DNA from 3 places in the Colwellia sp. BRX8-7 genome. Region 2 is predicted to be linked to each of the others. Evidence: riboswitches for the same ligand, from Rfam matches in the RefSeq annotation. Region 2 holds a riboswitch; each other region holds the start of a gene.
What was found. A riboswitch is a leader RNA that binds a small molecule or an ion and turns the genes downstream of it on or off. The one in region 2 is predicted to bind cobalamin.
Positions count from the first base shown of each region.

Region 1 (10,690 bases), on a different contig from region 2:
TGGTCTGTCGCGGTATCAAAAACGGCTACATAAGCTGTGTTTGGTGAAAAATAGTCTGATAAACGTTGCATAGCAATAAACAGTTTACCGTCAGCAATTGTCGCTGAGGCAGGGTTTGGTGTGCCATTACTATTGTTATCCGCGATGTAGCTAGATAAATCTAACTGACCCAATTTGAAATCTTCAAATTGTGTTGCCTGAGGATTAACAATCCAAACTTTGTCTGAACCGTAACGTAAAAGATAAGCTTTGCTTTCATTGACCGACACTAAGTCATAGGGATTACGAGTATTTGAATCGCCGGTATCTTGGGTTGTATATGACCAAACTTCTGTATCAAGGGCATCAGCATTATATTTTGAAATAGAATCAATGTTATAACGGCCAATATGAAAAACGTCTTTATTGTAGCTACGAACAGTATAGTCAGAGGCATCTTTAATATAATAGCCTTTGGTGACTTGCTCTGTAATTGGGTCTAAGGTCACAACTTCAGAGCCTGAAAAATCAGGTGCAACTGTTTGAACAACCGCGAATGATGGTGTGTCTTTCACATCACCGACACTCACTTGAATAGCCAATTCACCGGTTAAGTTCTTTTTACTGTCATCCGTTGCAACAATTGTGACAGCGAAAGGACCGACTTCACCGCTGTCAAAATCAGGAGCATCTATAAAGCTTAATTCACCACTTTGTGTGATGCTAAATAAACCACTTGAATTACCCGTAAGTGAAAGTACGATAGCGTCTCCATCGGCATCAGTAGCATTATAGGTGCCAACTGATGTTGTGTTTTCTTCTATCGTTGGGCTACTTGCGCCGGTAACTATTGGTGCGACATTACTTTTTGAACTTCCGCCACAGCCTGCAAGAGCAACAGTGCTCAGTACTAAACTTAATGGTAATATGTGTTTTTTAAAGCTAGTTAACATTTAAAATCCCTTAATTGTGTATTTTATTTTTAAGCTACGACCCTGCGATGTTCTATTCGCAAGATCTTGGTATTTGTCGTTAAATAAATTATTGGCGGCAAAAGATATTCTATGTTTGCCTTTTTTCCAGTTGACTGAAAAATCTGATACGGTGCGGTTGGCTGGATTACCATTACCTACATGACCGTTATTATTTTGAATTCTGTTAATGAGATTGAAGTACAAGTCTTTATCTTTACTTACTTTAAATGACATGTTCCATGCGGAATTCACCTTGTATTTCAACGCTACGCTGTACTGTTGATGATATATACCAGGTAGTTTCTTCTTATTAAATGCGACAAATTTTGATGTGGTTTCACTGTCTATAATATTGGCTTGTAGCGCGAAAGATAATTGTGTTAATAATTGATAATTTGTTTGAATTTCAATGCCTAACAAGTCTGCATTACTGACATTTCTATAGCTACCGACATTACTTGAGTTAAAAATGGCGACAATTGAATTTTCTAATTTTTGTTGGTAAATAGATGAAGATATAGACAAACTTTTGTAAAGGTACTGCCCCCCCATTGAGAGTGTTTTTGCTTCTTCTGGCAATAAATTATCATTACCCTTAAAGGAGCCTCTATCACCAAATAATTCGTATAATGTCGGTGTTCTAACACCATTACTTAAGTTACTGGTAACTTTTAAATTACCTTGCTTAAAGCTTAACCCGACTTCAGTTGTTTGATAATTATCATTGGCTACAAACTTAGCTGCACTGGATTGATTAATCGCTATGTTTGAATTTTTCTCTTGTAGGTTACTCAACAATGCATACACTTCTATGGGGAGTGACTCGGGTTGCCACTCAATGCGAGAGCCTATGTTGAGTTGTTCTTGTTTTGCTGAAATATCACATGACGCTATACCATTACATTGTGTTGGTTTTCCGTTGTGTTCGCTAACAGAGCTGAAATTTTGTTTATTAAAACTGACAAATGGCACTAGATTAAACTCGTTCCATGTAAGGTAAGGTTTAAAGCCGATATGTTTTTTTGTTGTTTCATAATCATTGATATCAAGTTTTATCGAGTCGGGACTTGAAATATAACGCTCATCTTTATTTTCAGCGTAGGCTTCAAATTCAATTGAATTTAGCCAAGGGGATTTGCTTAACCATTGATGTTGATAGCTATAGCGTAAGTTGTCAGAGTTTAACGTCGAATTGTTTTCAGGGGAGTTGTTTTGGTAATTAGGCAGGGCTTTTTCTTGATCGTTATATTGTACATTGACCCTGATCTGATGTTGATTAAATTGGAATATGTCGTTTATAAAAAAAGACTTCTTTGTAAATTCATTATTTCTTAATGCTTGTCTGTCAGACGTATCACTACTACTAAAGCCCGCTGGAACGATAAAATCGTAATCGTTGTCACTGTTAATATAATGACCACCAAAAGACAGACTGTGAGTTTTAAATGCTTTATTATAAAGCGCATTAACTTCTTGATAGCCAAATGAGCCGGTGGCCAAGGTTAATTTACTGGAGTCTTCAGTGGGGTTGTAAGTGTTAATGCGAATAACACCACCTATAGGGGTAGCGCCGGTACCAATCGCTTGATTTTTACTGATTTCAATACTTTCAATTTGTTCTGTGGGTATCTGGTTTAAATCAAAACCACCAAATTGGCTATCGTTAATCAGTTGACCATCAATATAAAGTTGGACCTGCTTACTACTCGACCCTCTAATTGAAACAGAGACAGGATTACCAATTCCACTTATTTGGCGAATTTGAATGCCATTTATCGACTGTAAAATATCGGCAAGCGTTTGCGATGAGTATATAAAGCTTTCGCGATGTAATACTTGATAATTAGGTGTATTAAATGACTGATCATTAACAACTTCAATGACTTCTATATCGTCAGTTGACACGTCTTCTACTTGCGCAAATACAGGCATCGCTATGAGTAAAAGAACAAAGATATTTCGTAAATAAGAAAAAATAATAACCTCAAAAAATTTTGAGGGAGGTACGGAAGGATCATGACAACTAGCTATTGCTAATGTCATTAAATTCCGTAGCGCCCACCGCACTGCAAGTCATTCGATATCATTTAGGCCGGTCTCCGGGCTTAACTTTACATAGCGTAAAGTATTACCGTTGCGGGGGCAGCGCTAGAATTATGCATAGCATGTACTAACTTCCCGATTATCTCTAATTTATACCTTGTTAAAGTATAAATATTGAGCACCTAATCAATTATGGTCGTTATTTTGAGACTATTAATATAGCTTGTCAACAGTTAGAGTATTAAATCTATAGTTCATGGCTAGTTAGCTTTAATCGTTCGACGGGTTTAACGCAACGTCATTTACTCTATATTTTGACCCAGCCCTTTGAGTTCAGAGGTAAAATATGTCGTATTATCAGAAAAATTTTGTTGCCAGACTATTTTATCTGATGGTATTAACGATGATCTGGTGAGGCATTTTTGACGTTACTGACACTTTAGTGACGGCAATTTCTTCTTTTTAATTAATAATGAGTCGTTCAATAACAGCCGATAAAACCTAAGCTCTACGGTAGGTATTTATTGTCTGCCAATTTCACCTAGGCTGTTTAATGGTGAGTTTGGCTAGTCATTATCAGCGACAATTGTCATTGTTATTGATTCGCTATATCCACTGATTTTAAAGTTAATTTTTCAATAATATTAGCTAGCTGATTTTTTTCTTCAGCACTTAATACCGATAATAGTTCTTGCTCACGAGCTAGCACCATAGGTATTAACTGTTGATATATCGCCAAACCTTGCGTGGTTAGTTTTAATAGCGAAGAGCGTTTATCGGATTTATCTGTGTTTTTAACCAATAATCCCTGAGCTTGCATCCTTGTTATTGCCCGGCTCGCCGGCATTTTTTCTAAGTTAGTTTGTTCACCTATCTGCTTTGCGGATAATAACTCTCCGTTACCTAAGCTGGCTAGCACTCGCCATTCTTGACGAGAAAGCTCAAATCTTCCTGTGTAAATGTCAGCAATATTATCACTCACTTTTACTTGTAGTTGCGTCAGCTGATAAGGAAAAAAGTTGGTTAAGTGTAAGCTTTTCATCGTTTAGTTATGCTCGGCTATGCTTGTGAAGTAATGTTGTTATCTACTCTAAATGATTCGGCATTTAAGTGATGTTTTTTCAATAATTTATAGAATTCTGTTCGGTTTCGCTGCGCTATTTTTGCGGCTTGTGAAACATTACCTTCGGTGGTTTTTAGTAATTTTGCTAAGTAGTCACGCTCGAATTGCTCTCTCGCTTCTTGAAAAGAAGGCAGCTGTGCACTTTCATTACGTAAAGCATTATTAATTAAACTCTCACTAATTAACGGCTCGGTAGATAAAGCGACGCATTGCTCAACAACATTTTGTAATTGTCTAATATTACCGGGCCATTCAGCCCTAATTAAAATCTCCATCGCGGCTTGGCTAAAGCCGTTTATTTTATGACTGGTACTTTTAATCGCGACTGTTAAAAAGTGCTGGGCAAGCAAAGGAATATCTTCACGTCGTTCAGACAGGGCTGGTAAAGTGAGTTCCACAACATTTAAGCGGTAGTAAAGATCTTCACGAAAGCTTTTATCTATGATCGCTTGTTGTAAATTTTTATGGGTAGCGGCAATAATACGGACATCGACTTTTACTGACTGGGCACTGCCGACTGGGCGCACTTCTTTTTCTTGTAAGGCGCGTAATAATTTAACTTGAAAGCTCATCGGCATGTCGCCGACTTCATCAAGAAATAACGTACCACCATGGGTTGATTGGAAAAGCCCTTGATGATTTTTATCTGCGCCAGTAAAAGCACCTTTACAGTGTCCAAATAACTCTGACTCGAGTAATTGTTCAGGTATTGCCGCACAATTAATTGCCGTAAATTTTTTATCATGACGCTTACTTGCTAAATGCACGGCTTTTGCCAGGAGTTCTTTACCTGTACCACTGGGACTATGGATCAATAAACTAAAGTCACTTTGGGCAACTTGATAAGTTTGCTGTAACAACGAAGACATAACGGCACTTCGGCTAATTATTTTCTTGCGCCAAATATCGGCTTTTTTGTCGGTATTATGAGCGCTACTTTGTGGTTGTAAGCGAATGGCTTCTTGCACAGTAGAGAGTAATTCTTGGCTTTCAAAAGGTTTGGTTAAAAAACTAAATACGCCTTGCTTAGTCGCACTAATAGCATCGGGTATCGTGCCGTGTGCGGTCATAATTATGACGGGTAAATTAGGCTGTTGCTGACGGATTTTTTCAAATAATGCCATACCGTCCATACCTTCCATACGTAAATCGCTGATCACTAATTGCGGATGAAATGTTTCTAAAATACCTAAAGCCATTTTAGCACTGTTTGCTGACTCTATTTGATAACCCGCAGCAGATAAGCGGATACCAAGTAATCTTAATAAACTGGGATCGTCATCAACAAGTAGTATTTTTTCACTTTTTTGCTGATCGAATTTTTTGCTGTTTGTTGAAACCATCATTTTACTGCCCATGCTCATTAATATTATGTTCTATTTTTCTCAGCTGATTTATTTGCTGCTTTAACACTTCTAATTGTTGTTGTTGATATTGATAGGCTTGCTTAATGAGCTGTCGCGCCTTTTTTTCTTGCGATAGTTCATTCAGTTGTAATATCTGCTGATTGAGTTGTGTTTTTAACATACTAAAAAAGGCAAAGTCGCTTTGGCTTAGATTGTTTTTACTCAGGGTAATAAGCGACAGCTGATTTAATTTACTTTTTGCGGTGAACGGATTGTGAACCGGTGAATGAGGTAGAGCAAAAAATAGTGCTGATTTTAATTGCCATTCAATAGTTTCAGCACTGTTATTTTTATCTTGTTTGATTAACATGCTCTTGGCTAACGAGACTAATTGATGTTGGTGTATTTTATCGGCAATTTGTGCTTGGTTTAACTCGACTAAAGACAAATAATATTCTGTATAATCAAGGGGGCCACTGTTAATGTGATGGCTTTTATTGTCGCTGTTTAGTAACTGACAACCCGTTAACACGGGCAGTAATAACAGTAAAAAACTAACAGTGAGTATTCTATAAAATAAATATAACATTACACTGATACTCCACTCATTTTTTTTGTTAGAAAAGCATTAGGCAAGGTTATTGTCATGGCAGTGCCACTATTTTTACCTGTGTTACTGGCTATATTAATGGTGCCATTTAAGCGCATCAGTAACTCCTTTACTATGGTTAAACCTAAACCACTACCTTTTATTTTGGCATTCTTTGCCGGTGTTCCTTGATAAAAAGCATCAAATATTTTTTCTTTTTGGCTACTGGCTATTCCGCGACCTTGGTCAATAACGGTTATCGACAACAGACTATTATCAAGTGAACAGTTAATGTTAATAACATTATTGTCGTGCGAGTACTTTATCGCATTGGATAAGAGGTTATCTAAAATAACACTTAATTGTTTGGCATTGACCTTGAGTTGTATTGCGTGGTTTTTATAGTCAATGGTTAAGTTTTTCTGTTTAATATCTAAAGTTCTTTGCTGTAATACCTGAGTAACTAACAATGATAAATCAACAATTTCAGTATCTTGTAAACTGGTTGAGTCGAGCACAATATTAAAGTCAAGTAAGTCTTCAATTAAACGTTGCAAGCGGGTAACACTGCTACGGATAATGTTAGATATTTCTTGCTGCTCAGCGTTTAACTCACCAACACTGTTATCGTACAGTAATTCTGTTCCCTCTCTAATGGCGGCAAGTGGCGTTTTTAGTTCATGGGAAATATGACGAATAAAACTCGATTTTTGTAATTCCAGAGCATGCAAGCGCTTACGCATCACTTCCAAGGCGTCAGCAATTTCTGTCATCTCAGGTGAGCCATGTAAAGTGACCTTTTTTTCAAAGTCTCCTAATGCTAAATGATGTATTTTACTGAGTAACTGCTTGAGCGGTTTAGTGATTAAATAGATAAAAATTGCGGCGATAAGTAAAGTAAAGGGAATGATAAGTAAGCTTTTTAGCATATCGTGTCTAACACCGTTGGCAGAATCTTTAACCTGTTCTACTTGTAAAATGAGTAAGTTATTACTTTGTTCGGCTATTGTTTTTCGTATCGAAACTAGTTGGGTAAATTGTTCTTGTAACGATGTTAATGACGATTCTTCTAGAGGGTGCCGCGTTAAGTAGCTATGCAGGTACTCAATCGTTTGAGAAAACTCTGTACTGAGCAAGCGTAAGCTTGGGTTGCTTTTAAAGAGGTTATTACTTGCCATTGCTTTTAAGATAACTTGTTCGTCTTTTAAATAAGCACTCAATAAATCTTGATCTTTTAGAATGATAAATTGCCCAGCACTGCGTTCCATTTTAGCTAAGGTAAAGTTAATTTGACGGTTTGTTTTAACGAGTTCAGCAACATTAAAGATAGCCGATGTACTTTGTTGAGAAAGCTCAGTGACTTGATTTGCGCTATAAATTAACGCTATGACTAGCGGAAACGCAACAAAAGTAAAACCTAAAATGCTTAGTTTTCTAATCGAATACAAATTTATTGCAAAAAGTTCGGACAAGCTAAGTTTTTTCATAGATATCACAAGTATTAATCAGGAGTGTATTTTAGTTTTATTAAGATAAAAAACAAGCGTGTCGCTTATTTGAGACAGTACTTTAGATGATACTAGAATGTTTTTTGTTATGACTTTTATAAGTTAGTCACTGTTTTACATCGGTTATTTTCTGAATTATTAACGATTTTGTTTTTTTACTTTTTTTTTGGCTGTTTTATCTGTTGCTTAATGGCGACACTTTAGGCAGCTTAGTTATTTTGGTTTTATCATTAATTGAATTAAATCAGTGCTTTATATTTTTGGTTCGATTCCTGCAATGTCGTTAATGATATTATTACAATCATTAAAATAACCCGATGAACTCTATAAATAAAGGAATTAAAATGAATTCTATTAGCTTAACAAAAGTGACTCTACTTGTTGGTACTTGTGCCTTAGCTTCGTATTTTGTCAACGCAGGAGATAAAGTTGCAAGCCTAGATATTCCTATTGCTGATCAAGCAGCAACTAAACCTGTGGCAACTAAAATGTTGTCGGTAGACAATGTAGCAAAAAGTACACCGGCCATACTGACTCAGTTCGATGAAGATAAAAATGGTTTGCTTAATGAAGCAGAAGTTATTGCGAGCAAAGATGAAAAATTAGTTAAGCATTTTAAAGACATCGATAAAAATGCTGACGCTGAAATCAGTGCTAGCGAGCTAAAAACCTACCTTGCGGCTGTAAAAATTAACAATTAATGGTTGAAAAATAAGCCATATCTCTCTAGAATTATAGTCCCTAATTTCCAACTGTAGATAATAAACAGTTGGAATTTTTATTAGTTAATACGCAGTCGAAAACTATTATGAGCAATAAACCCACTGACGGTGTCCCTATAGAATCAATGCCTCGATTTGTACAAGTTGATGATTGGATTTTTGAAATAAAAACCGTACGAGCTATACGTGTAGATGAATATGGTAAACCCTACACGGCGATCGCCAATTTAACAGTAAATGGAGATAACGCCTACATAGATGGTTTGTTAACACGAGAGAATGAAAAATTTAATCGAAAAGATTACGCAGCTTTCCATAAATTTTGTCAGCAAATGCAAGTTAAACAAGCTCATTTCGATCGCTTTAAAAATAACAAACTCATTGCTGAACGTGTTGATATTAAACCGATTAAAGTTGAAGCTGAAGCGGTTAAGCAGACAACAATACTTAAACTGGTTCGTTAACTTATCTGCAGGTTTGCGTTATTTTTCGAATCAAAAGCGGCTAAAATATCAATAATTCTTAATCCCCAGATAAAATGAATGCCTATTTATGTCATTAAGTACTGCTCGTCTCGACCGTTTCATTAGTGAAAATTGCAGCGTTAGTCGCAGAGCTGTGCGCTTAATGTTAGCGAAAAAGCGTATAGCGGTAGATACCATTATTGCAGATGATATTGGCCAACGAATTGATAAGTTCTCAAAAATCACTCTAGATGGTCACATTTTACAAGATAATCGTGCGCTCTATATAATGCTTAATAAACCTATTGGTGTAGTCAGTGCAACGATAGATAAACAACACAAAACGGTCATAGACCTACTTGTCGAGCAAAACTTATTTAGCGACAGTGGTAACGAAGAAAAAGACAACTTACATATTGTTGGTCGACTCGATTTAAATACTTCCGGGTTACTGTTACTGACCAACGACAGTCGTTGGTCTGAACGACTTATGTCCCCAGAGCATAAAGTAGAAAAGTGCTATCAAGTCACTTTACAAAACCCGTTAACAGATGACTATCAGTCAGCTTTTGCACAAGGGATGTATTTTGAATTTGAAAATATCACCACTAAGCCAGCAAAATTAACAATTATCAGTAATACTGTAGGCCAACAAACTAATCAATATATTGCTGAAGTTAAGTTAATTGAAGGGCGTTATCACCAAATTAAGCGGATGTTTGGTCGGTTTCGTAATCCCGTTATAGGCTTGCATCGACAAGCCATCGGAAACTTATTCTTGGATGAAAATCTACCTGTAGGTCAAAGTCGATTTTTAACGGATGATGAAGTACTTGGTATTTTTACAACGACTGTTACTAACTGATAATAATAGATTAATCTAACTCATCAGCATCACTAATACGCTCTAATCGTTCCTGTTCTTCAGCAAATGCTGCTTTTATTTCTTCTAATATTGTATCAACATCAGCCGATTTTGTGTCTTCCTTAAATAGGCCCGTTAACTCGGTTTCTGGTGTTAATTCTGCTTTTTCATATAAGGCCCACATTTCTTGAGCATATTTACTTTTTGCTAATTCTGGGGCAAATTGAGCATAATAATCAGTAATATTTTCAACATCGCGCAGTAACATGCTTTTGGCATTATTGTTGGCTGAGGCATCTACAGCCTGTGGTAAGTCAATAATAACAGGACCGTATTCGTCAACTAGGACATTAAATTCTGATAAATCACCATGAATGATACCCTCGCAAAGCATGATCTTTACATAATTCATCATGATAAGGTGGTCTTCAATGGCGTGTTCACGTGGCAATATTATGTCATTTAAGCGCGGTGCAACATCGCCTTCACCGTCGGTGATCAGTTCCATTAACAGCACACTTTCAAAACAACCAAATGGCTGAGGCACTCGTACACCAGCAGCAGCTAATGTATAAAGGGCTTCAACTTCGGCATTCTGCCAAGCATCTTCTTGTTGTTTTCTGCCATACTTTGAGCCTTTTTCCATCGCGCGTGCGCGACGGCTATTACGGCTTTTTCGACCTTCTTGGTATTGAGCGGCTTTTTTGAAACTGCGTTTATTGGCTTCTTTATATACTTTGGCACAGCGAATATCATCGCCACAACGTACCATATATACAGTTGCTTCTTTGCCACTCATTAATTGACTGATTACTTCGTCAACCAGTCCATCGTCAACCAGGGGTTGTAGTCTTTTAGGTATTTTCATTATTTAATTAAATCGGCTTTGAAGTTATTCTTCGTCAAGTTCGTCGAAGTCTTCGTCTTCACCAAGCGGTTTTACTGAACGGAAACCTTCTTTTACGACGATCTCTACATAGAATGAAGTTAAGCCAAGCTTTTCAGCTTCGTCGATATGTTTATTAAGTGCAGATAAGTGTACAACTTCTGCGTCTGCTTCGGTGATACCATATTTAG
Region 1 is NZ_JACGVP010000007.1:168,078-178,767, reverse strand. Features, by position in the region: gene H4J57_RS09075 (cadherin repeat domain-containing protein) at 1-932, opposite strand, end outside; gene H4J57_RS09070 (TonB-dependent receptor) at 933-2,996, opposite strand; cobalamin riboswitch at 3,026-3,197, opposite strand; gene H4J57_RS09065 (MarR family winged helix-turn-helix transcriptional regulator) at 3,592-4,038, opposite strand; gene H4J57_RS09060 (sigma 54-interacting transcriptional regulator) at 4,056-5,465, opposite strand; gene H4J57_RS09055 (hypothetical protein) at 5,467-6,054, opposite strand; gene H4J57_RS09050 (HAMP domain-containing sensor histidine kinase) at 6,054-7,541, opposite strand; gene H4J57_RS09045 (hypothetical protein) at 7,907-8,263, shown strand; gene H4J57_RS09040 (hypothetical protein) at 8,371-8,748, shown strand; gene H4J57_RS09035 (pseudouridine synthase) at 8,837-9,613, shown strand; gene H4J57_RS09030 (PA4780 family RIO1-like protein kinase) at 9,624-10,481, opposite strand; gene H4J57_RS09025 (DUF6172 family protein) at 10,506-10,690, opposite strand, start outside.
Region 1: linked by a shared signal. The riboswitch ahead of H4J57_RS09070 (TonB-dependent receptor) and the one ahead of cobO (cob(I)yrinic acid a,c-diamide adenosyltransferase) in region 2 are both predicted to bind cobalamin.

Region 2 (10,690 bases):
ACATATGCAAGTTAGGTAAATTAAATATCCCATTATCTTGTAGTTGAACATCAATTGCTTTCTCATCGTAAACTTCGCGGTGCTTGGCATAAACATTAGTAGCTTTTATTCCCATAGGACTATCGAGAAAAATTTGCCAATCGCCTAATTGCCACTCCTCAAAATGTTGCTTAAATTCATAAAGTAACTCTTGTGTTCTGCCGACGGTAAAAGCAGGAATTAATATGTTTCCTTTACTACTTTTAGCATTAGCAATAATATTACCCATTTCTTGCCAAGTATCCTGCCAACTACGATGTAATCTGTCACCATATGTACTTTCCATAATGACCAAGTCAGCATGTTTAATCGTGAACGGATCACGTAAAATAGGGGCGTTTTTATGGCCTAAATCGCCACTAAAGACAATCTTTTTACTAACGCCGTTTTCAGTGAGTGCTAATTCAACAATAGCCGAACCAATAATATGACCCGCATCTCTAAGGGTTAGTTTAACGCCTTGGCATACTTCTAACTCGGCATCATAGGTAAGTCCTTTAAAATATTGACAGGTTGTCTCCGCTTCTGCTCTCGTATAAAGGGGGTCTACTAATGCTAAACCTTTACGCTCACGTTTTTTATTTTCCCAGCGGGCTTCCTTTTCGTGAATATAGCCTGAGTCTAGGAGCATAATTTTACATAAATCTACCGTGGTATTATGAGTATAGATACAACCATGAAAACCTTCTTTTATGAGCATGGGTAATCGACCTGTGTGGTCGAGGTGTGCGTGACTGACGATCACCGCATCTAGCTCACTAACATCAAAAGGGAAGGGGTCGCGATTGTGTTTTTCATGCTCATGAGAGCCCTGAAACATCCCACATTCAATAAGTATATTTTTGTTGTTTACTTGCACCAAATAGCAAGAACCCGTGACTTCACGAGTGGCACCGAAAAATTTAATATTCATTTTAGCTCCCATAAGGATTAGTGTGGATAATACTGATATCTGGTTTGTTGATAAGGTTTTAATGTGTAATTTGGCTGTAAAAAGGACACCAAATCAATAAGCTCGGTCACGGTCATAACATCGTTAAAGACCTTCATCTTTGATTTTCCTTGAGGTGTTCTTACCTCAGGCGAATGCGGGTTGGAGAATTTATGAGATGGATTAATTATTGAAGTAACGAATTCAGCGTAAGTTATGATTTTAGTTTTCTCACCTCCAAGGGAAACAGAGATATCTTGTTGTTTTACAATACTGGAGTCCTCAACACCTTTTAGTGTGTGGCACGCTAAACATTGGTACTTTAAGAAAACTGTTTTACCTGTTTCAATATTACCTTTAGGCAGGCTAAATCCTCGTGGGGAATCAACCCCTTTATCACAACTGAATAGCGTTAATGACAAAACGATAAGTAAAGTGAATAGAATGTATTTCATTGTTATTCCTTAATTACTTTTTTAAGTTGAATTAATTAAAGCGCTGATCAAAACCATGAGTAAAGTCTCAATAGTATTAGAATTTTTTCTTGCTTATTGATATCTACAAATTGTATAGATAAGCATTTTTCTGGTGATATCAAAGACTCTACTGGGATAGCAGTACAAGTTAAAAAGCAGATAATTCCAAAAAAATTACACATAGCGCTTTCCACTATTAGGTTGATTTTTAGTCTAGTTGTTCTTATTTGAGGATTCAATTTTTCTTGGGAATACGTTGATATAGATCAATGATGTAGACGTTAATGAAAAACTAACAGCTGATGAATAAAGTAGGTAAATAACTTTGTCTATCCGATAACACTGAATAAATCATTCAGTGCGCAGCGCTTTTATGGGGGCTAATTTAGCGGCACTTTTTGCCGGATGAATGCCAGCTAACAAACCAATAAGGGCAGAAAAGCTTAACGAACCTTTAATACATAAATATTAAGGTCAACTGATAGCGCAGGCTGTGTGAAAACTATTTTGAACTTGCGTAATTTGGAAATATCAACGACAAAAGGCTCTGTAGATTTAAATCTGTAGTAAGTTTGGTGTCAAACTACCTTTGAATTTACATAGCGTTGCATAAAAATTGTAAGCTGAGTGTTTTCACACAGCCTGAGCGAACAGTCTACCTAAAGAAAAACCAAAAGCTAACTTCTGCAATACTTATCAAAGTAAGCTTTAATTATTAGATGATGAACGACCGCTGTGGTGGCTAAGCGGACTACTTATTAAAATTAAGATATGTCGTCTTTGTAGTAAAAGTGATCTGAAGAGATCAATCTCAGACATTATGCGTGTAACACATGAAAGCTCGATTTTAGGTTGTCATTTCGCCATGCTGATACTGAAATAAATTCAGCATGACGTAGTTGGTATCAGCATGACGGAGTGGTATCAACATGACGTAGTTGTTATCAACATGACGGAGTGATATCAGCATGACGGAGTTGGTATCAACATGACGGAGTTGGTATCAACATGACGTAGTTGTTATCAGCATGACGCAGTTGGTATCAATATGGCTGAGTTATTACCAATCAATACCTTTTTGTGCTTTTATATTATTATCAAAAGCATGTTTAATCGATTGCACTTCACTTACTGTATCAGCTAATTCTAAGAGTGAACGATGTGCGCCACGGCCTGTGGCTATTACATGTTGCATAGGCGGGCGATTAGCGATGGCGTCTAGTACTTCATCAAGATCAAGGTATTTAAACGACAGCATGTAAGTCAGTTCATCAAGTAGCACAACATCAATGGTTTCGTCAGCTAATAGTTTCTTTGCTTCTTTCCAAACAAGTTGAGCAGCGGCAATATCGGTTGATTTATCTTGTGTATTCCAAGTAAACCCTGTTGCCATCACGTGAAAAGGTACGCCGAGTTTTTCAAGGACATTTCTTTCGCCACAAGCCCAAGTGCCCTTTATAAATTGAATGGCTGCTGCGTTTAGACCGTGTCCTACTGCGCGAGTTAGCGTGCCAAATCCTGATGTTGACTTACCCTTACCGTTACCTGTAATTACAATTAATATACCGCGTTCATCAGTGGCAGCATCAACTCTTGCATCAACTTTATCTTTTACTTTTTGCATGCGTGCTTGGTGTTTTTCACTTTTTTGTGTTTCGTCAACCATGAGTATTCCTATTGATAATTATAGTCATTTTAAAGAGGAGAAAAGGCAAGGCTAACGTTAAGGGGGTCCCTTAAAAAATAGCAATTTACCGTGTATTCCCGCACGATTTTATTGATGTTAATGGTGGTGATTTTATTGTGGATAGGTATGCTGACTCATTGGCAACTCTTAAGTCACTACAATTTACAGTTGCGGGAACAGTCAAGGTTTCTCACCTTATTCCCTAAACACGTTTACGTTGCGTTAGTTTACGAGATTTATAATTATTTACAATATCTAGCGGCATTAAACACCATTGATTTTATGTTTTTGATAAATAGAATCTAAGGCCAGGAATTTTCAGTAATAAAAATGCCAACAATAGTTGTTGGCATTTTAGTGTTTTCTAATAATAACGTTATTTAACTAAGCCATTGGCTTACCAAATTTTTACACGTTTCTCAGGGGCGATATACATAGCATCACCTTCTTTAACGTTAAACGCTTTGTAGAATTCAGGCATGTTAGATAAAGAGCCTAATGCACGGAACTCACCAGGTGAATGAGGGTCAGTTGCTACTTGATTACGTAATGATTTCTCAACCTTTTTTCCACGCCATACTTGAGCAAAGCCCATGAAGAAACGTTGATCGCCAGTTAGTCCGTCAATTACCGGTGCTTCTTTACCATTTAATGAAGCAATATAAGCTTTATACGCGATAGTTACCCCTGATAAATCACCAATATTCTCGCCCAGTGTTAAAGAACCGTTTACATTTAAGTCTTCAAATACTGAATAGCCATCGTATTGTTTTACCAAGTCATCGGTGCGAACTTTAAAGGCCGCTAAATCTGCTTCAGTCCACCAGTTACGCATGTTACCGTCGCCATCATACTTACTCCCTTGGTCGTCAAATCCATGACCCATTTCATGACCGATAACCGCGCCAATACCGCCATAGTTAACCGCATCGTCAGCAGCTAAGTTGAAAAATGGTGGTTGTAATATGGCTGCAGGGAAAACAATTTCATTCTTAGTTGGATTGTAATAAGCATTAACAGTTTGCGGCGTCATGCCCCATTCTTGCTTATCAATTGGACCACCTAACTTAGCGACTTCTTTTTGATGAGAAACACTACCAGAACGCATTTTATTGCCAACTAAGTCATCACCTTTAATAACAAGTGCGGAGTAATCTTCCCACTTATTTGGGTAACCAATTTTAGGATCAAAGCTTGCTAGTTTTACATGGGCAGCTTTTTTAGTTGAATCAGACATCCACTCTAGTTCATCAATACTTGCACCATATGCTCCGCGTAAGTTTTCAACAAGTTGTGTCATTCGGGTTTTAGCTTCAGGCTTAAAGTGACGGCTCACATAAACTTTACCAATAACCTCACCTAAATTGCTGTTAACTACGCCAACACCACGCTTCCACATTGGACGTTGTTCTTTTTGTCCTCTTAACTGCTGAGAATAAAAGTCAAAGTTTTCATTATCTAAGTCAGCGGTTAAAGAACCAGCAAAGTTACTTAAGGTATGGAAAGTTAAGTAAGTTTGCCAATCAGCTAATGAGGTTGCTGCAAATATTTCGCCAAAACCTTTAACAAATGAAGGTTGGTTAATAATGATGTCTTTTTGCGCTGATACGCCTTGAGCAGCAAGGTAAGCATTCCAGTTAAATGCATCAGTAACTGTGTTTAAGTCAGCGACATCGAATTTATTGTAAGTTTTACTGCTGTCACGAGTTTCAACTTTTGTCCAATGAAAACCTGCTAATTTAGTTTCAATTGCCATGACCGTTTGCGCAGCAGCTTTACCGTTCTTCAAACCAGCTAAGTTGAACATATTTTCAATATGAGCAACATAACCTTTACGTAATGCGGCAAAACGTTCGGTTTCATCAAAGTAGTAATCTCTGTCGGGTAAGCCTAAACCTGTTTGCCAAATATGAGTGGCGTAGCGAGTTGAGTCTTTACCGTCAACGCTGATATAAAACGCTAATGGGCTACCTACACCATTTTTTTGATTTTCACCAAAAAATGTCGCAAGTTCATTCTTGTCTTTTAAACCATTGATGCTATCAAATAATGGTTGGATAGGAGCCGTACCTGCAGTATTACGTGCATCCATGTTCATATATGAACGGAATAAGTCAGCTACTTTTTGTTCGTCGCTGCCCATTTTTAAATTTTCTGTTGCTGCTAATTCTTCAATGATTACTTTTACATTGTCATCAGCTTCGTCACGTAAGTCATAAAAGGCACCAATTGACGTTTTATCTCCAGGGATTTCATTAGCGTTCAACCAAGCACCGTTTACATAACGATAAAAGTTGTCTTGTGGACGAACGGATAAGTCCATTGTTGCTTTGTCGATACCTGAAGCTAATGCAGTTTTTTGCATGATAGGCATTTCTTGCTTAGTTGTCTCAGTGCTTTCTGGATTGTCGTTGCAAGCGGCAAGCAACAATAACGAAGAACAGACTGCACCTGTTATTATTTTTTTCATGGTAATCTCATTATTATTAAGTAAAGAATATGGTTATAAAATGGTAAACGCATTGATACTAAAGGGTTACAGGGCTTTTTACTAGATTTGGACATGAATTTTTACATAATGTATCAGCAGTGCCGTATTTTATTTTGTACATTAAGCCTGATGATTTTTTTATTTTTTTATTTAACTAATTGAAAGTAATCGTAATATTTTTCACTTTGATTTTTATCAATATTAATTGTTGGCTTTTTTGCTGCCAAATAAAACATTGACTGTGCTATGCTGTGGCTACTTATAGAGTAATCGTTCTCTTACTGAATAACATAAGATGAAGTTTAATTAATGTTTCAACCCGTCAGTTTTTTCATTGGGCTACGCTATAGTCGTAGCCGTAAAAGTTCTGGATTTGTATCCTTTATCACTTTTTTCTCCATTGTCGGTATCGTCCTGGGTGTCGCATCATTGATCACCGTTGTTTCCGTTATGGACGGTTTAGAAGGTGAACAAAAACGGAGAATATTGGGTCTAGTTCCCCATATTGTCGTCGCCAATCAACCTCAGCAAAACAAAAACAATGCTTTACCTACATGGCAAATCCTACGTGAACAATTATTACTTACGCCTAAAGTTAAAAAAGTTACTCCTTTGTTGGAAAGTGAAGCACTCATACAAGCTAATTCTGGCGCATTACGCGGTGTACTCATTCAAGGAATCATGCCTGAATTCGAGCAGCACAATATTGTTAACAACTCTATGGTATCAGGACATTTAGATAATCTATCGACACAGAGCTTTGCCATTGTTATCGGACAGTCGTTAGCAAGGCAACTTGATGTCGATTTGGGTGATAAAATACGTTTAACACTGCCTAATAAAACCGTCTTTACCCCAATGGGGAGAATTCCGGTGCAACGCACTTTTACCATCGCTGGTATTTTTAGTGTTGGCTCACAAGTTGATGAAGGACTGGTCTATATTCACAGTAAAGATGGCGCAAAACTTCATCGACAAAGAGGTGATGGCGTTGAAAAACTTCGTTTGTATCTTGATGATGCTTTTGCTGCTGAGCAAGTGGTCAAACGTTTAAAACAACAATATCCACAGTATGATTTTACGACATGGCGCGATACTCAAGGCGCTTTATTTTCTGCTGTGCGCATGGAGAAAAATATGATGTGGTTGATGTTGAGCTTAATTATTGCCGTTGCCGCGTTTAATATTGTTTCCGCTTTAGTGATGGTTGTTATCGAAAAAAAGGGTGAAATTAGTATTTTACAAACACTTGGGCTAGATCGTCTTGGCGTGGTAAAAATATTTATTACTCAAGGTTTAGTTAATGGTTTTTGGGGCGTCACTATCGGTACTGTGGTTGGCGCCATACTAACCTTAAACTTAAACACTATATTTACCCTTCTCGGTGTTAATTTATTGGGAGCAGGGCAGTCTTTGCCCGTCGAACTATCAGTGAACAATGTGTTTAGTATTGTTTTATCAGCGTTAGCGATGAGTTTTATTGCTACATTATATCCCGCTTATCAGGCTTCTTTAACAGAGCCTGCCGAGGTTTTACGAAATGAGTAAAGGTTTACTTTGTCAGCAATTATCAAAGTCATATTATCAAGGTAGCATTGAAACCAAAGTCTTAGACGGGCTTGATTTGTCAGTAGATGCGGGTGAACTTGTTGCTATAGTGGGCAGCTCTGGTTGTGGTAAAAGTACTTTTTTACATATAGCTGGAGCACTAGATTCTCCGTCTTCAGGGCAGGTCTTTATTAGCGGTGTTGATATCCACCAGTTATCTGACAAGCAACGTGCTAAATTTCGCAATAAACATATTGGTTTTATTTATCAATTCCATCATTTAATGATGGAGTTTTCAGCACAAGAAAACGTGGCAATGCCTTTACTGATTCGCGGGGATTCACCTAAATCGGCCCTAGCTGCCGCACAAGAAATGCTCACACAGGTTGGGTTAAGTCACCGCTTTGAGCACCGGCCCTCCGCGCTTTCTGGTGGTGAGCGTCAACGTGTCGCTATTGCTCGGGCATTAGTGACTAAACCTTCATTAATATTAGCTGATGAACCAACAGGTAATTTAGACTTTGATACCGCAGAGCAAATATATCAGTTATTACGTGACCTTAATAAAACGGTAAACACCAGTTTTGTTATTGTTACCCATGACTTAATACTTGCTGCCAGAATGGATCGTCAACTACGTTTATCGCACGGCCGGTTAGCGCCCCTTGAAAGTTAAGGCTTTTAAATGACCAAATCATTAAGTTTATTTTTAGGTTTACGTTATGTGCGTAGCCGAAACGGTAATGGCTTCTCTTCGTTTATTTCAGCATCTTCCACTATCGGTATTGCGCTTGGTGTAATGGTATTGATTATAGTGCTCTCAGCAATGAACGGTTTCGAGCGAGCATTAGCGCAACATTTGCTGTCGGTTATTCCTCACGGTGAGCTAATTGCTATTAATACGCCGATAGATAACTGGCAAAAACACGTGGCGAAAGCACAACAACATCCACAAGTGATAGCCGCTGCACCTGTGATAAAACTTACCGGTATGATGCAACATGGCAGTGAACTCAAAGCCGTTGCTGTGCGTGGTGTCGATGTAAAGTTAGAACAGCAAGTTTCTACCATTGCCGATTATATGATTGCCGGCAGCTGGCAAGCGATCGTTGATAATGAAAATACCGAAAACCCTACGGTTGGTGTTGTTATCGGTTCGGGAGTTGCAAAAAAATTACAACTTGAATTAGGCGACTCACTACAATTGTTACTATCGAGTGTTATTGCCCAAAAAAATAACCAGCAAGCGAGTGCTAAATTTCCTGTGCCGGTTAAGCACCAAGTAAAAGTTGTTGGCATTTTTAAATTTGGCGGTACGATTGACGAAAACTCTGTATATCTTTCACTTGAGCATGCCGAAAAAATGGTTAATCTCGCGAAGGGGCAAGTTCAGGGAATTCGCATAAAAGTAGCTGATGTTTTTCAAGCGCCCCAGGTAATACGTGATGTTGCTTATAGCTTTGATGATACTTATGTTGCCATTTATGATTGGACACGAAGTCACGGCCATATTTTTAATGATATACAACTTGTACGATTAGTGATGTTTATTGTCTTAATATTAGTCATAGCGGTAGCAAGTTTTAATATTGTTTCAACGCTTATTATGGCAGTCAATGAGAAAAAAGGTGATATCGCTATTTTAAAAACTATGGGAGCACCGGCGAGCGTTATAATGATGACCTTTATGTTTCAAGGACTGGTTAATGGAGTCGTGGGTTGTCTAGTGGGGACAGTGTTAGGTATTGTTATCTCATTAAATTTAACTGATATTGTTACTGCAGTAGAAACACTTCTTAACGTAAAAGTGTTATCAGGTGATATCTATTTTATCGACTTTCTTCCCACTCACTTAAGCCAAGCTGACGTTGTAATTACTGTTTGTACTGCTTTACTGATGAGTCTACTGGCGACTATTTACCCCGCATGGCAAGCAACTAAAGTTGAGCCAGCGCAGGTGTTAGGACAAATGTAGCGGGTTTCACTTTTATATTATTAACCGATAATTTTTATCACCAACGCGAGACTAGAGCAGATTTTTACTTTCTACTTTTACGTTTATTCCATTGTTTGATAACAGAATATCGCCATAGACCATGTATGGAAAAATAACCTATTAGCGAGAAAAGTACCGCTAGCACGCCACAGCCAAGTAAAAATGCTGGTCCAATAGTTGATAAACTATCAACCAGCCATTGCCAATTCGCTTCAAATACAAATTCTTTTTCAGATCGGCCTAGTAGCCAGATGCCAACCATATAACAGCCATAAAAAATTGCGGGTATTGTGAGCGGATTAGTTATCCAAACGAGTGCAACAGAAAGTGGCAAATTCGAATGTACTATAATAGCAACACCAGCAGCTAAAACCATTTGAAAAGGTACCGGGATAAAGGCAAAAAATAAACCTACGGCAAAAGCTTTTGCGACAGAATTACGGTTTAAATGCCATAAGTTGGGGTTATGCAATGACGCACCAAAAATTTTTAAATGTTTATTATTTTTTATGGTGTTGTGATCCGGCATATAACGCTTGAAGAGTTTTTTAGGCATATACTTACTTATATTATCTAGGCTTTATTTATCGATTAGACAGATACGGAAATTAATCACTATGGAACGGTGGCTATTTACATTTTTTATCAGTGCTATTTTGTCACTATTCTTACCGATAGTACCAGACATTTCGCAAGTTTATATTTGTTTTTGTTTTGCTGTCATTTTTTGTCTCATCAAAAGGTTACGGAGTTATAGTGGGCTCTTTTTTGGCTGTGCTTGGTTACTCTATGCTGGCTTCGTTTATCAAAATATATGGCAAGTTAATAGCCTAATTACAGATGATTTTTTCGGTACAACCTTAACGGTAAGAGGTGTGGTTGCTAATATTCCAAAGTCATTAACGCGTAAAACAAAAAAGGATGAAACGACCAAGCAAGTATCACGTTTTAATTTTGTTGTTGAAGAAGTCAATCAACAAAAACTTCAATCAAAGATAAATATTCGTCTGCGTTGGGATCATAAGTCTGTTAAACCGGATCACTTAAAAAAAGTTACTAAGATTAACCAAGGCCAGAAATGGCAACTTACGGTGCGAGTAAAACCTGCCCATGGTTTTGCAAATGTTGGCGGTTTTAGCTATCAAACATGGTTAAGACAAAAGGAACTCCATGCTACTGGCTATGTAAAACATTCATCAAAAAATAAACTAATAGCAGCGCAGTCTAGTTATCGTCAACAATTGTACCTGCAACTCAATGAATTAATAGACTCATTGACTTTAACAAACGAGCTGCACCGTTTTATTTTTGCTCTTACCTTTGGCGAGCGTGGCAAAATTACGGCTGAGCAATGGCAAGTTTTACAAGCAACAGGAACACAGCATTTAATGGCTATTTCTGGCTTACACTTAGGCTTAATTGCCAGTGGTGCTTTTGGATTCATGTTGATGTTTTTTCGCTATAGTCCGTTTTACGTACTGTTAACTCAAAAAGGCAAGTTATGGTTGGTAAAAAAGAACAG
Region 2 is NZ_JACGVP010000010.1:1,209-11,898, forward strand. Features, by position in the region: gene H4J57_RS10970 (MBL fold metallo-hydrolase RNA specificity domain-containing protein) at 1-952, opposite strand, end outside; gene H4J57_RS10975 (cytochrome C) at 970-1,425, opposite strand; gene cobO (cob(I)yrinic acid a,c-diamide adenosyltransferase) at 2,507-3,112, opposite strand; cobalamin riboswitch at 3,235-3,379, opposite strand; gene H4J57_RS10985 (M13 family metallopeptidase) at 3,531-5,603, opposite strand; gene H4J57_RS10990 (lipoprotein-releasing ABC transporter permease subunit) at 5,934-7,172, shown strand; gene lolD (lipoprotein-releasing ABC transporter ATP-binding protein LolD) at 7,165-7,848, shown strand; gene lolE (lipoprotein-releasing ABC transporter permease subunit LolE) at 7,858-9,147, shown strand; gene H4J57_RS11005 (DUF2062 domain-containing protein) at 9,212-9,724, opposite strand; gene H4J57_RS11010 (DNA internalization-related competence protein ComEC/Rec2) at 9,786-10,690, shown strand, end outside.

Region 3 (10,690 bases), on a different contig from region 2:
ACCTTGACAGTGCCCACAATGATGACAGTCTTTGACGTTATGCTCAGTATCAGAGGTTGCATTAAGTCGCGCTTGATTGTCAACTTCATGAGAATGTTCAGTTTGCAAATGTTGAGCGTCAAGCTGATGATTATTGTCTGAATTAGCCACAGCAACAAACGATTGTAAGGCAATCGATAGTACTATTAAAAAGCCAAGCCAAATGTTTTTCATTTTTACTGCATTCTTCAATTTACAAACAGAGACTGGCAGATGCTAAGCTAAATCATATTCTTAGTCAATAATTAGCGAATCAGTGTCTATAACTTCTGGGTTTTGGACACCTAGATAGCGAAAGCAATAATAACTTACCTACCCCAGCAAGTGATGCACAATGTCCGCTTATCTGAACTAACAATTAAAGCACTCATTAGTTAGATCAATTCATTTTTCAGTTTATAGCCATTAATAATATTTAATGCTAAAGCCATTTTTGTCATTAAATATAGCTAAAAATACTATTTACACACATTTTGTTACTTTTTTGTTACAGCTATTTATCTGGCTATAAGTACGAAGATCTTACTTTTAATGCAAAGATAATGATACAGTAAAAGTAATTATTACTTTATTATCCACTTTTATAAGAGAGAAATTTCATATTAAATCTAATGATATTTTTCAACTATCATTAGATTTAATATATAAATAAACGACATTTAATTATATATCTTGTTGTTTTTGATTGCTTTTATCTTTATTTGTTTTTGCTTGATAAAACCAATAAAAAGTAATAGTTGTTTTAAGTATGACAATTAAACTCATTTTTATCATCACCCTATACTGAATTGTTATAATACAGCGTCTTTCGTATTCATCTTGTAAAATAAACTATTTCAGGTAAGAATGTTTTTGGTTGTTACTTTTTTGTAACAATTCACGGAAATTTTGTTTATTTAAAATAAATAGATAAATACATAAATAATGGAGATTAAAATAATAATGAAAAATTCAAATATAAAGCGAAGCTTTAATCGCTCGTTAGCTGCTATCGCAGTTGGGGCATGTTTAGCTGCGTCTCCGATGACTTTTGCCGATAATGTTAGTGGCTCTATTTACGGTAAAGCCATTCAGGGTAAAAGTGTAACAATTAAGAACCCAGCGACAGGTTTTAAACGCGTTGTTGTTGTTGGTGAAGATGGCCGTTTTAACTTTTCTAAGTTGCCGACAGGCAAATATACTGTCGACAATGGTGTAGATACTCGAAACATCTTAGTCGCTATTGGTAAGGGCAGTAATGTTGATTTTACAGAAGTTTCTGAAATTATCTCTATTGTGGGTAATTCTTTAGTTAGTATCGATACCACATCGGTAGAATCTACTTCAGTCTTTACTGCTGAGCAAATAGACTTATTACCGGTAGCAAGAGATTTGACATCAGTTGCTTTGTTAGCTCCTGGAGCAACAGCAGGTGATTCTGGCTTAGGAAATGGTAATACTGCCTCTTTTGGTGGTTCGTCAATTGCTGAAAATGGTTATTTTATTAATGGTTTCGATGTTACTAATATTCGTAACTTTACCTCTTTTGCTGACCTTCCTTATGATGCTGTTTCACAGCAACAAGTTCGCACCGGTGGTTATGGCGCAGAATACGGTCGTTCATTAGGTGGCGTTGTTAGTTTAGTAACTAAACGTGGTTCAAATGAATGGAAATTTGGTGGCTCAATTGAATCTACGCCAGCAAGTTTTAGAGAAGATGGCAAAGATGTTACTTCTCGCGATCCTGATTTAGAATACTCTAACCGTTATTCTTCATTCCGCTCAGCTAATGAATTTGACTCTTTATCCTATAATGCCTATGCATCAGGCGCTATTGTTGAAGATAAACTATTCTTTTTTGGCTTATTTGAAGGCCAAGATGATGAAAGTAATACTTTTGGCAAACAAACAAGTGAGACAATGAAAGACGACTCACCAATGTATTTGTTAAAGCTTGATTGGAATATCTCAGACGACCATTTATTAGAGATGACTTACATCGATAATGAAGAAACACAAGAATTTACCTCATACAGTAACCCTGAAGGTATGTATTACACTGGGACTCATGGTGAAGCTGCTGACCCTTATGAGATCACCAAAGGTGGCGATGTTACTATCGTTAACTATACCGGATTTTTAACTGATGATTTCTCAGTAAGTGTTCTTTGGGGCAACATGACCAATGAACTAGAAACGCGTAACCCTGATATCGGCCCTGGCGCTGAATGTGAGTTAGTATTCGATCGCCGTGAAACACCTTCAAGTTCACAAAGCATTGGTTGTTGGGGTATTGCTCAAGGCCAAAGTACTGTGCCTGAAGCTGGGATCGCTTCTGATACTGATGAACGCGACTCTTTACGTTTAGGCGCAGAATGGATTCTAGGTGAACATACACTTCGTGTCGGTTATGACCAAGAGAAATTTACCTCGACTAAACGTGGCACTACCTTTACAGGTGGCGAATACTGGCGCTGGCATGTAGCTCAAGATGTTGACGGAGCAGGCGGACAAAGTGTTAATGGTGCTTTTGTAACAGCAGGTGAAGAATATATTCGCCATAGAGAAAGTAATACGGGTTCTGCTTCTTATGAAGTTGAAAACACGGCATTTTATATAGAAGACACTTGGCAAGTTACTGATGAGTGGATGGTATACTTAGGTTTGCGTTCAGAAGGCTTTGAAAACCGCAACGGTGATGGCGATTCATTTGTTAAATCTGACAGTGAATTGGCGCCGCGTTTGGGCTTCTCTTGGGATATGGATGGCGATGGTAACAAAAAACTTTTCGGTACTGCCGGGCGTTACTTTATGCCAATCGCGGCTAATACAAATATTCGTGCTGCAGGTACTGAATGGAGCTATGAAGAGTACTTTTATGTAGACAGTGCTGATGAAAATCCAATCACTGCTGCTCCTGATAAAGTGGGCGACGCTATTGGTACAAGAAACTCTAACGGTGATGAGAAAGCGCCTGATTCAAGAACCGTAGCGGCAACAAACTTAAAACCTATGCATCAAGATGAATTTATTCTTGGCTATCAACAGCAGGTTGATGACTGGATTTTAGGTGCCAAGGCTATTTACCGTGAAGTTAAAGATGGCATGGATGATTACTGTTCTCATCAGCCATTTATCGATTATGCAACAGACAATGGTTATAATGATTTCGATTATAAATCAATGGCTGGCTGTATGATGATGAACCCAGGTAATGATTTTTCTATTGCGCTGGATCTTAACAATGACGGTAATTACGAGGTAGAAAGTGTTCCTGAAGAATACTTCGGCCTAGAAAAATACAAACGTACTTATAAAGCTTTAGAATTCACTTTCGAGAAGCCTTTTGCTGACGGTTGGTTCTTGCAGGGCTCTTATACTTTAGCTAAAAGTGAAGGTAACTCAGAAGGTTATGTTAACTCGACTCTAGAGCAAGAGGATGCAGGTTTAACACAAGACATTGATAATGCATTATTTCAGCATGGTGCCTATGGTGCTTTACCCAATGATCGTCGTCACACCTTTAAAGCTTTTGGTGCATACCAAGTTAATGATGAGATTTCAGTATCTGTTAATTTCAGTTTACAATCAGGTCGTCCAAGAAACTGTGTTGGTTTTATCCCACTTGACGAACTTAGAGATGAGTTAGGTGTTGATGCTGGCGGTTTAGCTAATTACGGTGCTTCATCGTTTTACTGTGGTGGTGTATTAGGTAATCGTGGCGATCAAGGCCGTACTCCATGGGTTAAAAATGTTGATCTAGGTTTAACGTATAAGCCGGAATATGTTGATGGCTTAACCGTGAAAGTCAATGTTAGAAATGCCTTTAACTTTCAAGAAGTCACTGAATACAATGAAACAGGTGACGTAGGCTCGGCTTCATCGAGACTGCCTAACCCTAACTATACTACACCGGTAAACTACCAAGCTCCACGTAGAATTACACTGACTGCTCGTTATAGTTTCTAATTAAATAGTAAAGTTAAACATATTTAAATTAGCCAAGCCGTTCAGATAAACTGAGCGGCTTTTTTATAGATGAATTTAGGCACTTTTTGCTATTACATTAAAGTATTAAGGGAGAGGACCACCTTGGTTTCCAACAGTATCACAAGAGCCAAACGAATTAGCAGGTATTTCACCTTTAAATCTAGGCCCCATCATGAAAGGAAAGGAAGGGGTTAAAACGTGCGCTTCTTCGGTTGACGAGAGGCTAAATGGTGAGATAGTTAAGTGCTCACTTTCGCTAAAGTACACAACATTGACTCCTGTGCTGTTGTTTATAAGTGCACAGCTATTTGTCATAGTACTTACGCAATATTGAATTTAAGGTTACGCTATGCTTTTTTACACTATATATATTAAGAGGTAATGCTTTGCTACAGCGGACTTTATATTTATTACGCCATGGTGAAATTGCTACACCGGGTATTTTAGCCGGTAAAACAGATGTCGCACTTTCTGAAAATGGCTTGCAACAGCTGTGGGACGTTAGCCAAAAATTACCAGAGATATCCTTTTGTATCAGTTCACCTTTGCAACGTTGTCAGATGTTTGCCAAAGCATACTCATTAAAATACAGCATTAATTTCCAATTAAGCGATAACCTTAAAGAAATGAATTTTGGTGATTGGGATGGACAAACCTATCAAGCCTTGTGGCAGATAAAAGCCAGTGCTGTGCAGCCTTCACTGGGTGATTTTTGGCAAAACCCTTGGCAGCATACTGTGCCTAATGGTGAAGCTATGGCTGATTTTGTCAAGCGTGTCGATACTTGGTGGCAAGAATGGCTTGCAGACGCACCCGAAGGAAATACCTTGGTGGTTGCGCATGGTGGTGTTATCAAACACTTAATTGCGCGTGTACTTAATTTGCCTATGCCGGGCACGGTTCACATGAGTCATATTGATATTCCTTATGCGGGGCTAGTTAAAGTTAATATTTATACTGATGATAGTGGCGTTGATTGGCCAAAAATAGTGTGGTGATAAGTTACCTCGATAAGTCAATGAATTCGGTGTTATTGGCAATTAAACCTTGCTATTTTTAGTGAGCAGACGATAATCTCCAAACAAAATTATATAACTCATTTTTAATGTGGGAATGTGGTGAAAAACCGCAACTGTACCCGCAACTGTAAAAGCCTTTTAGTGGTATTTAATAACCATAAAGCTTAAGTCAGGATACCCATTAATTTAGAGTCATTTGCCTATCAAAATGACAGGCAAAACCAACAAAGTCGAGCGGGTTTACTCGAACATTGTATTGTCGACTCTTGAGTTTTTATATACTAAGAGATTGATTGTGCTCTGTTTGATGCTCCTTAAGTGTCAATAGTATGTGAGTAGCAATTTTTGAATAGTAGCCAGGATCAATCCTCATCAATAAATACCGCTAATACCGCATTGCTTTCAGTGCAGCATCTTTCTTGGCATGCCGACAGCCAACTTATTTTAGATGATATTTCTTTCACCATTAAAAAAGGCAGTTTTACTGGTATTTTAGGGCCTAATGGTGCAGGAAAGTCTAGCTTACTTCGCTGCTTATATCGTTACGTAAAACCTGATTCTGGTTTGGTGGAATTTAATCAAAAAGATATTTGGCAAAAGTATGACGCCTATCAATATGCGCAAGATATCGCTGTAGTTTTACAAGAAACACCCACCCATTTTAACTTAACTGTTCATGACGTTGTTGCGCTGGGTTTACTGCCACACAAAGGTCTATTTACCCGTGAACAAGCCAGCGACCGACTCAAGATAGACCGTGCTATTAAGCAGGTTGGCTTAGTGGATAAAAACTTACAAAATTTTGAACATTTATCCGGTGGAGAAAAACAACGCGCACTTATAGCTCGTGCTATCGTGCAAACGCCCAGCTTACTTATTATGGACGAGCCAACCAGTCATCTTGATGTTCGCTATCAAATTCAGGTTATTGAATTAGCTAAATCGCTAGGCATCACGGTTATTGCGTCTTTTCATGACTTAAACCTTGCCAGTGCGATGTGCGATCAACTGCTGGTGTTAGATAAAGGTAAACTGGTTGAACAAGGGTCACCACAAGCGGTGATCACCTCTGAAATGTTATCAAATGTATTTGGTGTCTGCGCGCAAGTTTCTCTTCATCCACAACATAAGGTTCCTCATATTTCTTATTTCTATGGCTACGATACTCAAGAAAAAACGGCAGAAAGTAGAGCGTTACCTCATGTTTAAGGTCAATCATTCGTGGATTATTTTTCTGACCTTAGCTTTTGGTGTTATTAGCTTTATTGCGTCGTTATCTTTAGGTGCGGCAGATATCAGTTTTAGCGATGTTACTTCGAGTCTACTGGCTAGTTTATCCACAGATAAAGACGCGAGCGAGGTGATTTTTTATGAGCGTATTATTTGGGAATTACGTATGCCGCGCGCTATTTTAGCTTTTTTAGCGGGTTGTGGCTTAGCGGTTTCTGGGCTGATTTTACAAACGGTAACGCGAAATCCATTAGCCGACCCTTATCTTTTTGGTATTTCTTCAGGAGCTTCTTTAGGAGTCGTTATATCTATTGTTTTATTGGGCAGCACTATTTCTGTTGTAACACCTGTCGCGGCTTTTGCGGGCAGTTTAGTGGCGATGCTAATGTTGCTAATGATCTCTGGTCGTCGGCAAAGTCAACAAGTTGAATCTATGCTATTGGCTGGCGTAGCGTTATCGTTTTTGTTCAGCTCGTTTACTAGCTTGTTACTTTATCATACCGATCCACAAGCGGTTACGGCGATATTATTTTGGACTATGGGCAGTTTTTCGCGTGCGCAATGGTCTATTTTATGGTTTCCCGCGGTCGTTATTATTAGCTGTGTCATTATGATGTTAGCGTATCGACGCCAACTGAATGCAATGTTGTTAGGCGATGAAAGTGCTACAACCTTAGGTATTAATGTTAACCGCTTTCGCTTAGTGATGTTGGTACTGAGTTCACTGATCACCGCAACGTTAGTCTCTTTGTGTGGTGGTATAGGCTTTGTTGGCTTGATGATACCCCATATTGTACGATTTTTTGTTTCTCAAGGTACTGTTTTTGGCATTATGTTAACGGCTTTAGTCGGTGGTATTTTTATGATTTGGGTGGATGTATTATCGAGAGTTGTACTAGAAAACCAAGAGCTACCCGTAGGTGTTATCACTTCTGCTTTGGGGAGCTTATTCTTTTTATCCTTGTTGTACTTTCGCAAAAATAAAGCTTAAAGGAGCTATTGATGAACTTTGCTATTAAAAAAGTAACTGATGTGTTTAATCAACAGATCCAGTCGACTATCGATGGAAAAACTAAACCACTCGGCGCATTAGGCCAACTAGAAGATACCGCTAAAATTATTGCCGCTGTGCAGTTATCAACAGTAAATACTGATCAACAATTATTGAGTATAAAACATCCTAGTTTATTTATATTTGCCGGTGATCACGGTGTCGCAGCGCAAGGTGTTTCTATTGCACCGAGTGAAGTGACCTCACAAATGGTGGCTAATTTTGCCAGCGGTGGCGCGGCGATTAATGTCTTTTGTAAGCAGCTTGGTTGGCAGTTAAGTGTGGTAGATGCGGGTGTTTTATCGCCAATTGATAATTGTTCAGGTGTTATCAATCAACGTTTAGGCAATATCACCGCACCATTAAATATCGCACCAGCGATGAGTCTAGCGCAAGTTGAACTCGGTTTTGAAAAAGCGACTGCTTTGGTCAAATCAGTTCATGAAAAAGGCTGTAACTTAATCGCTTTTGGTGAAATGGGAATTGGTAACACCACTTCTGCCGCAGCTATTATGGCCGCTGTTATGGGTATTCCAGCCAGTGAATGTGTTGGACGAGGTACTGGCGTTAGTGATGAAATAGTAAAAATCAAACAACAGGTCATTGAGCAAGCATTAGTGCTTCATCAAGGAAGTCTCAACAGCCCTAAAGAAATTTTAGCGTCTTTAGGTGGTTTTGAAATCGTACAAATTACCGCAGCTATGTTAGCGGCGGCCGAACAAGAAATGCTTGTTGTTGTTGACGGTTTTATTTGTACTGCCGCCGCTATGCTCGCTATCAGTATTAATAAAAATGTTAAAGATTATATGATTTTTGCCCATTGCTCGGGTGAGCAAGGTCATCAAAAAATGCTTAGCCATTTGCAGGTTAAGCCGCTATTAAATTTAGGTTTACGCTTAGGGGAAGGCACAGGCGCTGCATTAGCACTGCCATTAATTCAGGCGGCTGTGGCTTTTTATAATGATATGGCAAGCTTTACTCAGGCGCAAGTGACCGATGTTACTGGTGCTAACACTAACAAAGCTGAAGATTAAATGACTAAGCAATCACACTGGCAACAATGCCAACAACAATACTATTTGTTGTTAATCGCTTTAAGTTTTTTTACTCGTATACCGGTGCGTTTACCTGAGGTGGTAAAACCTGAAATGCTTCATCAAGCGAGCCGATATTTTGCCTTAATTGGTTTGTTTATTGGTGTGATCACCGCCTCTATTTTAGTGTTGTTGGCGAGCTTTTTACCCATTTCTTTAGCGGTACTTATTTCTATGGCGGCGAGCTTATTGCTTACCGGTGCTTTTCACGAAGATGGTTGGGCTGATGTTTGGGATGGCTTTGGTGGTGGTTGGACCGTTGAACAAAAGCTAAACATTATGAAAGATAGCCGTTTAGGGACTTATGGCGCAGCCAGCTTATTTTTCATTTTAATGATCAAATATCAGAGTTTAGTGTTATTAAGTAGCCATAGCAGCAATCCTTTATTAGCACTTTTTGTGGCATTGATTATAGCGCATACCTTAAGCCGAGCCGTCAGTACCAGTTTAATCTTTAGCATGGCTTATGTCAGCGAAGATGCACAATCAAAAGTTAAACCTTTAGCGCAGCATTTATCTCTAAAAGGCTTGTTAATCTTATTAATTACCGCAGCGGTGGTGATGTTTAGCTTATTACCAGCCGTGCATTGTTTAGTACTAATAGGGGGCTTATGGCTAATGCGTCTTTTATTAATATTTTGGTTTAATCGTCAATTAGGTGGTTTTACTGGTGATTGTTTAGGAGCTGCGCAACAAATTTTAGAAGTGGCGGTTTATACTATTTTACTGGTCTTAGCATCTCCAGCGACAACATTTTTGACGGAGGCAGGCCTATGAAAATTAGTGATGCTAATACACTTCATCTAATTTTAGGCGGAGCACGCTCAGGAAAGTCGAGCCTCGCCGAAAATATTGCCAAACAGGCTGAATCAGCAGGGCTAACGATATGTTATCTGGCTACGGCGCAAGCCCATGATGCAGAAATGAGCGCACGTATTTTACAGCATCAAGGCGAACGTCCTCAACATTGGCAACTGCTTGAATCGCCGTTGTATTTAGCTGAGGCACTTCAACAAGCATTACAAAGCAGTGATTGTGTGCTGGTTGATTGCTTAACACTTTGGCTAAGTAATTGTTTATGCCATCAAGATAGCGAGTTTTATCGCCAGCAAAAGTCACTGTTTATCGAATTTATAACGCTATTTATTAGCGATACCAACGCCTATCAATCAAAAAAGCTTATTTTTGTTAGTAATGAGGTCGGGCATGGGATTGTGCCTATGGGCGAGCTGTCGCGACAATTTGTCGACCAAGCAGGTTGGCTTCATCAAGAACTGGCTACATTAGCCAAGCAAGTCGATTTTGTTATCGCTGGATTACCACTGACATTAAAAAGTGACGCGTTGATAAATAAAATATCGGAACAACAAAATTAATGAAAACATTAATGGTGCAGGGCACCACCTCTGACGCCGGAAAGAGTACCTTGGTGGCTGGTTTATGCCGAGTATTTGTAAATTTAGGTTATAAAGTAGCACCGTTTAAGCCACAAAATATGGCTTTAAATAGTGCTGTTACTAGTGATGGTGGTGAAATTGGTCGGGCGCAAGCACTACAAGCAGTGGCTGCAAAAATTGCGCCACGTGTTGATTTTAATCCGATATTACTTAAACCGAATAGCGATACGGGGGCACAAGTGATTGTTCATGGTCGAGCCATATCAAATATGGAGGCGACCAGCTACCACGACTATAAAAAAGTAGCGATGGATGCTGTCCTCGAATCACATCGCCGTTTAGCGAAAGAGTTTCAGCTGCTAATGGTTGAAGGGGCAGGTAGCCCCGCAGAGATAAATTTACGCGCTAATGATATTGCTAATATGGGCTATGCCGAAGCGGTAGATTGTCCTGTGATCCTCGTTGCTGATATCGACCGGGGGGGTGTTTTTGCTCACTTAGTGGGGACACTCGAGCTATTATCACCTTCAGAGCAAAACCGCGTGAAAGGTTTTATAATTAATCGCTTTCGTGGAGACATTAACTTATTAACGTCTGGACTTGATTGGTTAGAAGAGAAAACGGGTAAGCCAGTATTAGGGGTATTACCTTATTTACACGACTTAGCACTTGACGCCGAAGATGCAGTTGCGATTGAAAACAAGGTTGAACAAGCCAAAATAAATATTGTTGTACCGTTATTACCGCACATAAGTAACCATACCGACTTTGATACGTTACGTTTAAACCCTGAAATAAATTTACGTTATGTCAAAATGGGCGAGCGGATAAACAATTGTGACTTAGTGATTTTACCAGGCAGTAAAAATGTTATTTTTGATCTGCAATTTC
Region 3 is NZ_JACGVP010000007.1:181,312-192,001, reverse strand. Features, by position in the region: gene H4J57_RS09130 (DUF2946 domain-containing protein) at 1-213, opposite strand, end outside; gene H4J57_RS09125 (TonB-dependent receptor) at 982-3,987, shown strand; gene H4J57_RS09120 (hypothetical protein) at 4,093-4,275, opposite strand; gene H4J57_RS09115 (histidine phosphatase family protein) at 4,395-5,006, shown strand; cobalamin riboswitch at 5,079-5,228, shown strand; gene H4J57_RS09110 (ABC transporter ATP-binding protein) at 5,373-6,236, shown strand; gene H4J57_RS09105 (iron ABC transporter permease) at 6,229-7,248, shown strand; gene cobT (nicotinate-nucleotide--dimethylbenzimidazole phosphoribosyltransferase) at 7,260-8,342, shown strand; gene H4J57_RS09095 (adenosylcobinamide-GDP ribazoletransferase) at 8,343-9,179, shown strand; gene cobU (bifunctional adenosylcobinamide kinase/adenosylcobinamide-phosphate guanylyltransferase) at 9,176-9,778, shown strand; gene H4J57_RS09085 (cobyric acid synthase) at 9,778-10,690, shown strand, end outside.
Region 3: linked by a shared signal. The riboswitch ahead of H4J57_RS09110 (ABC transporter ATP-binding protein) and the one ahead of cobO (cob(I)yrinic acid a,c-diamide adenosyltransferase) in region 2 are both predicted to bind cobalamin.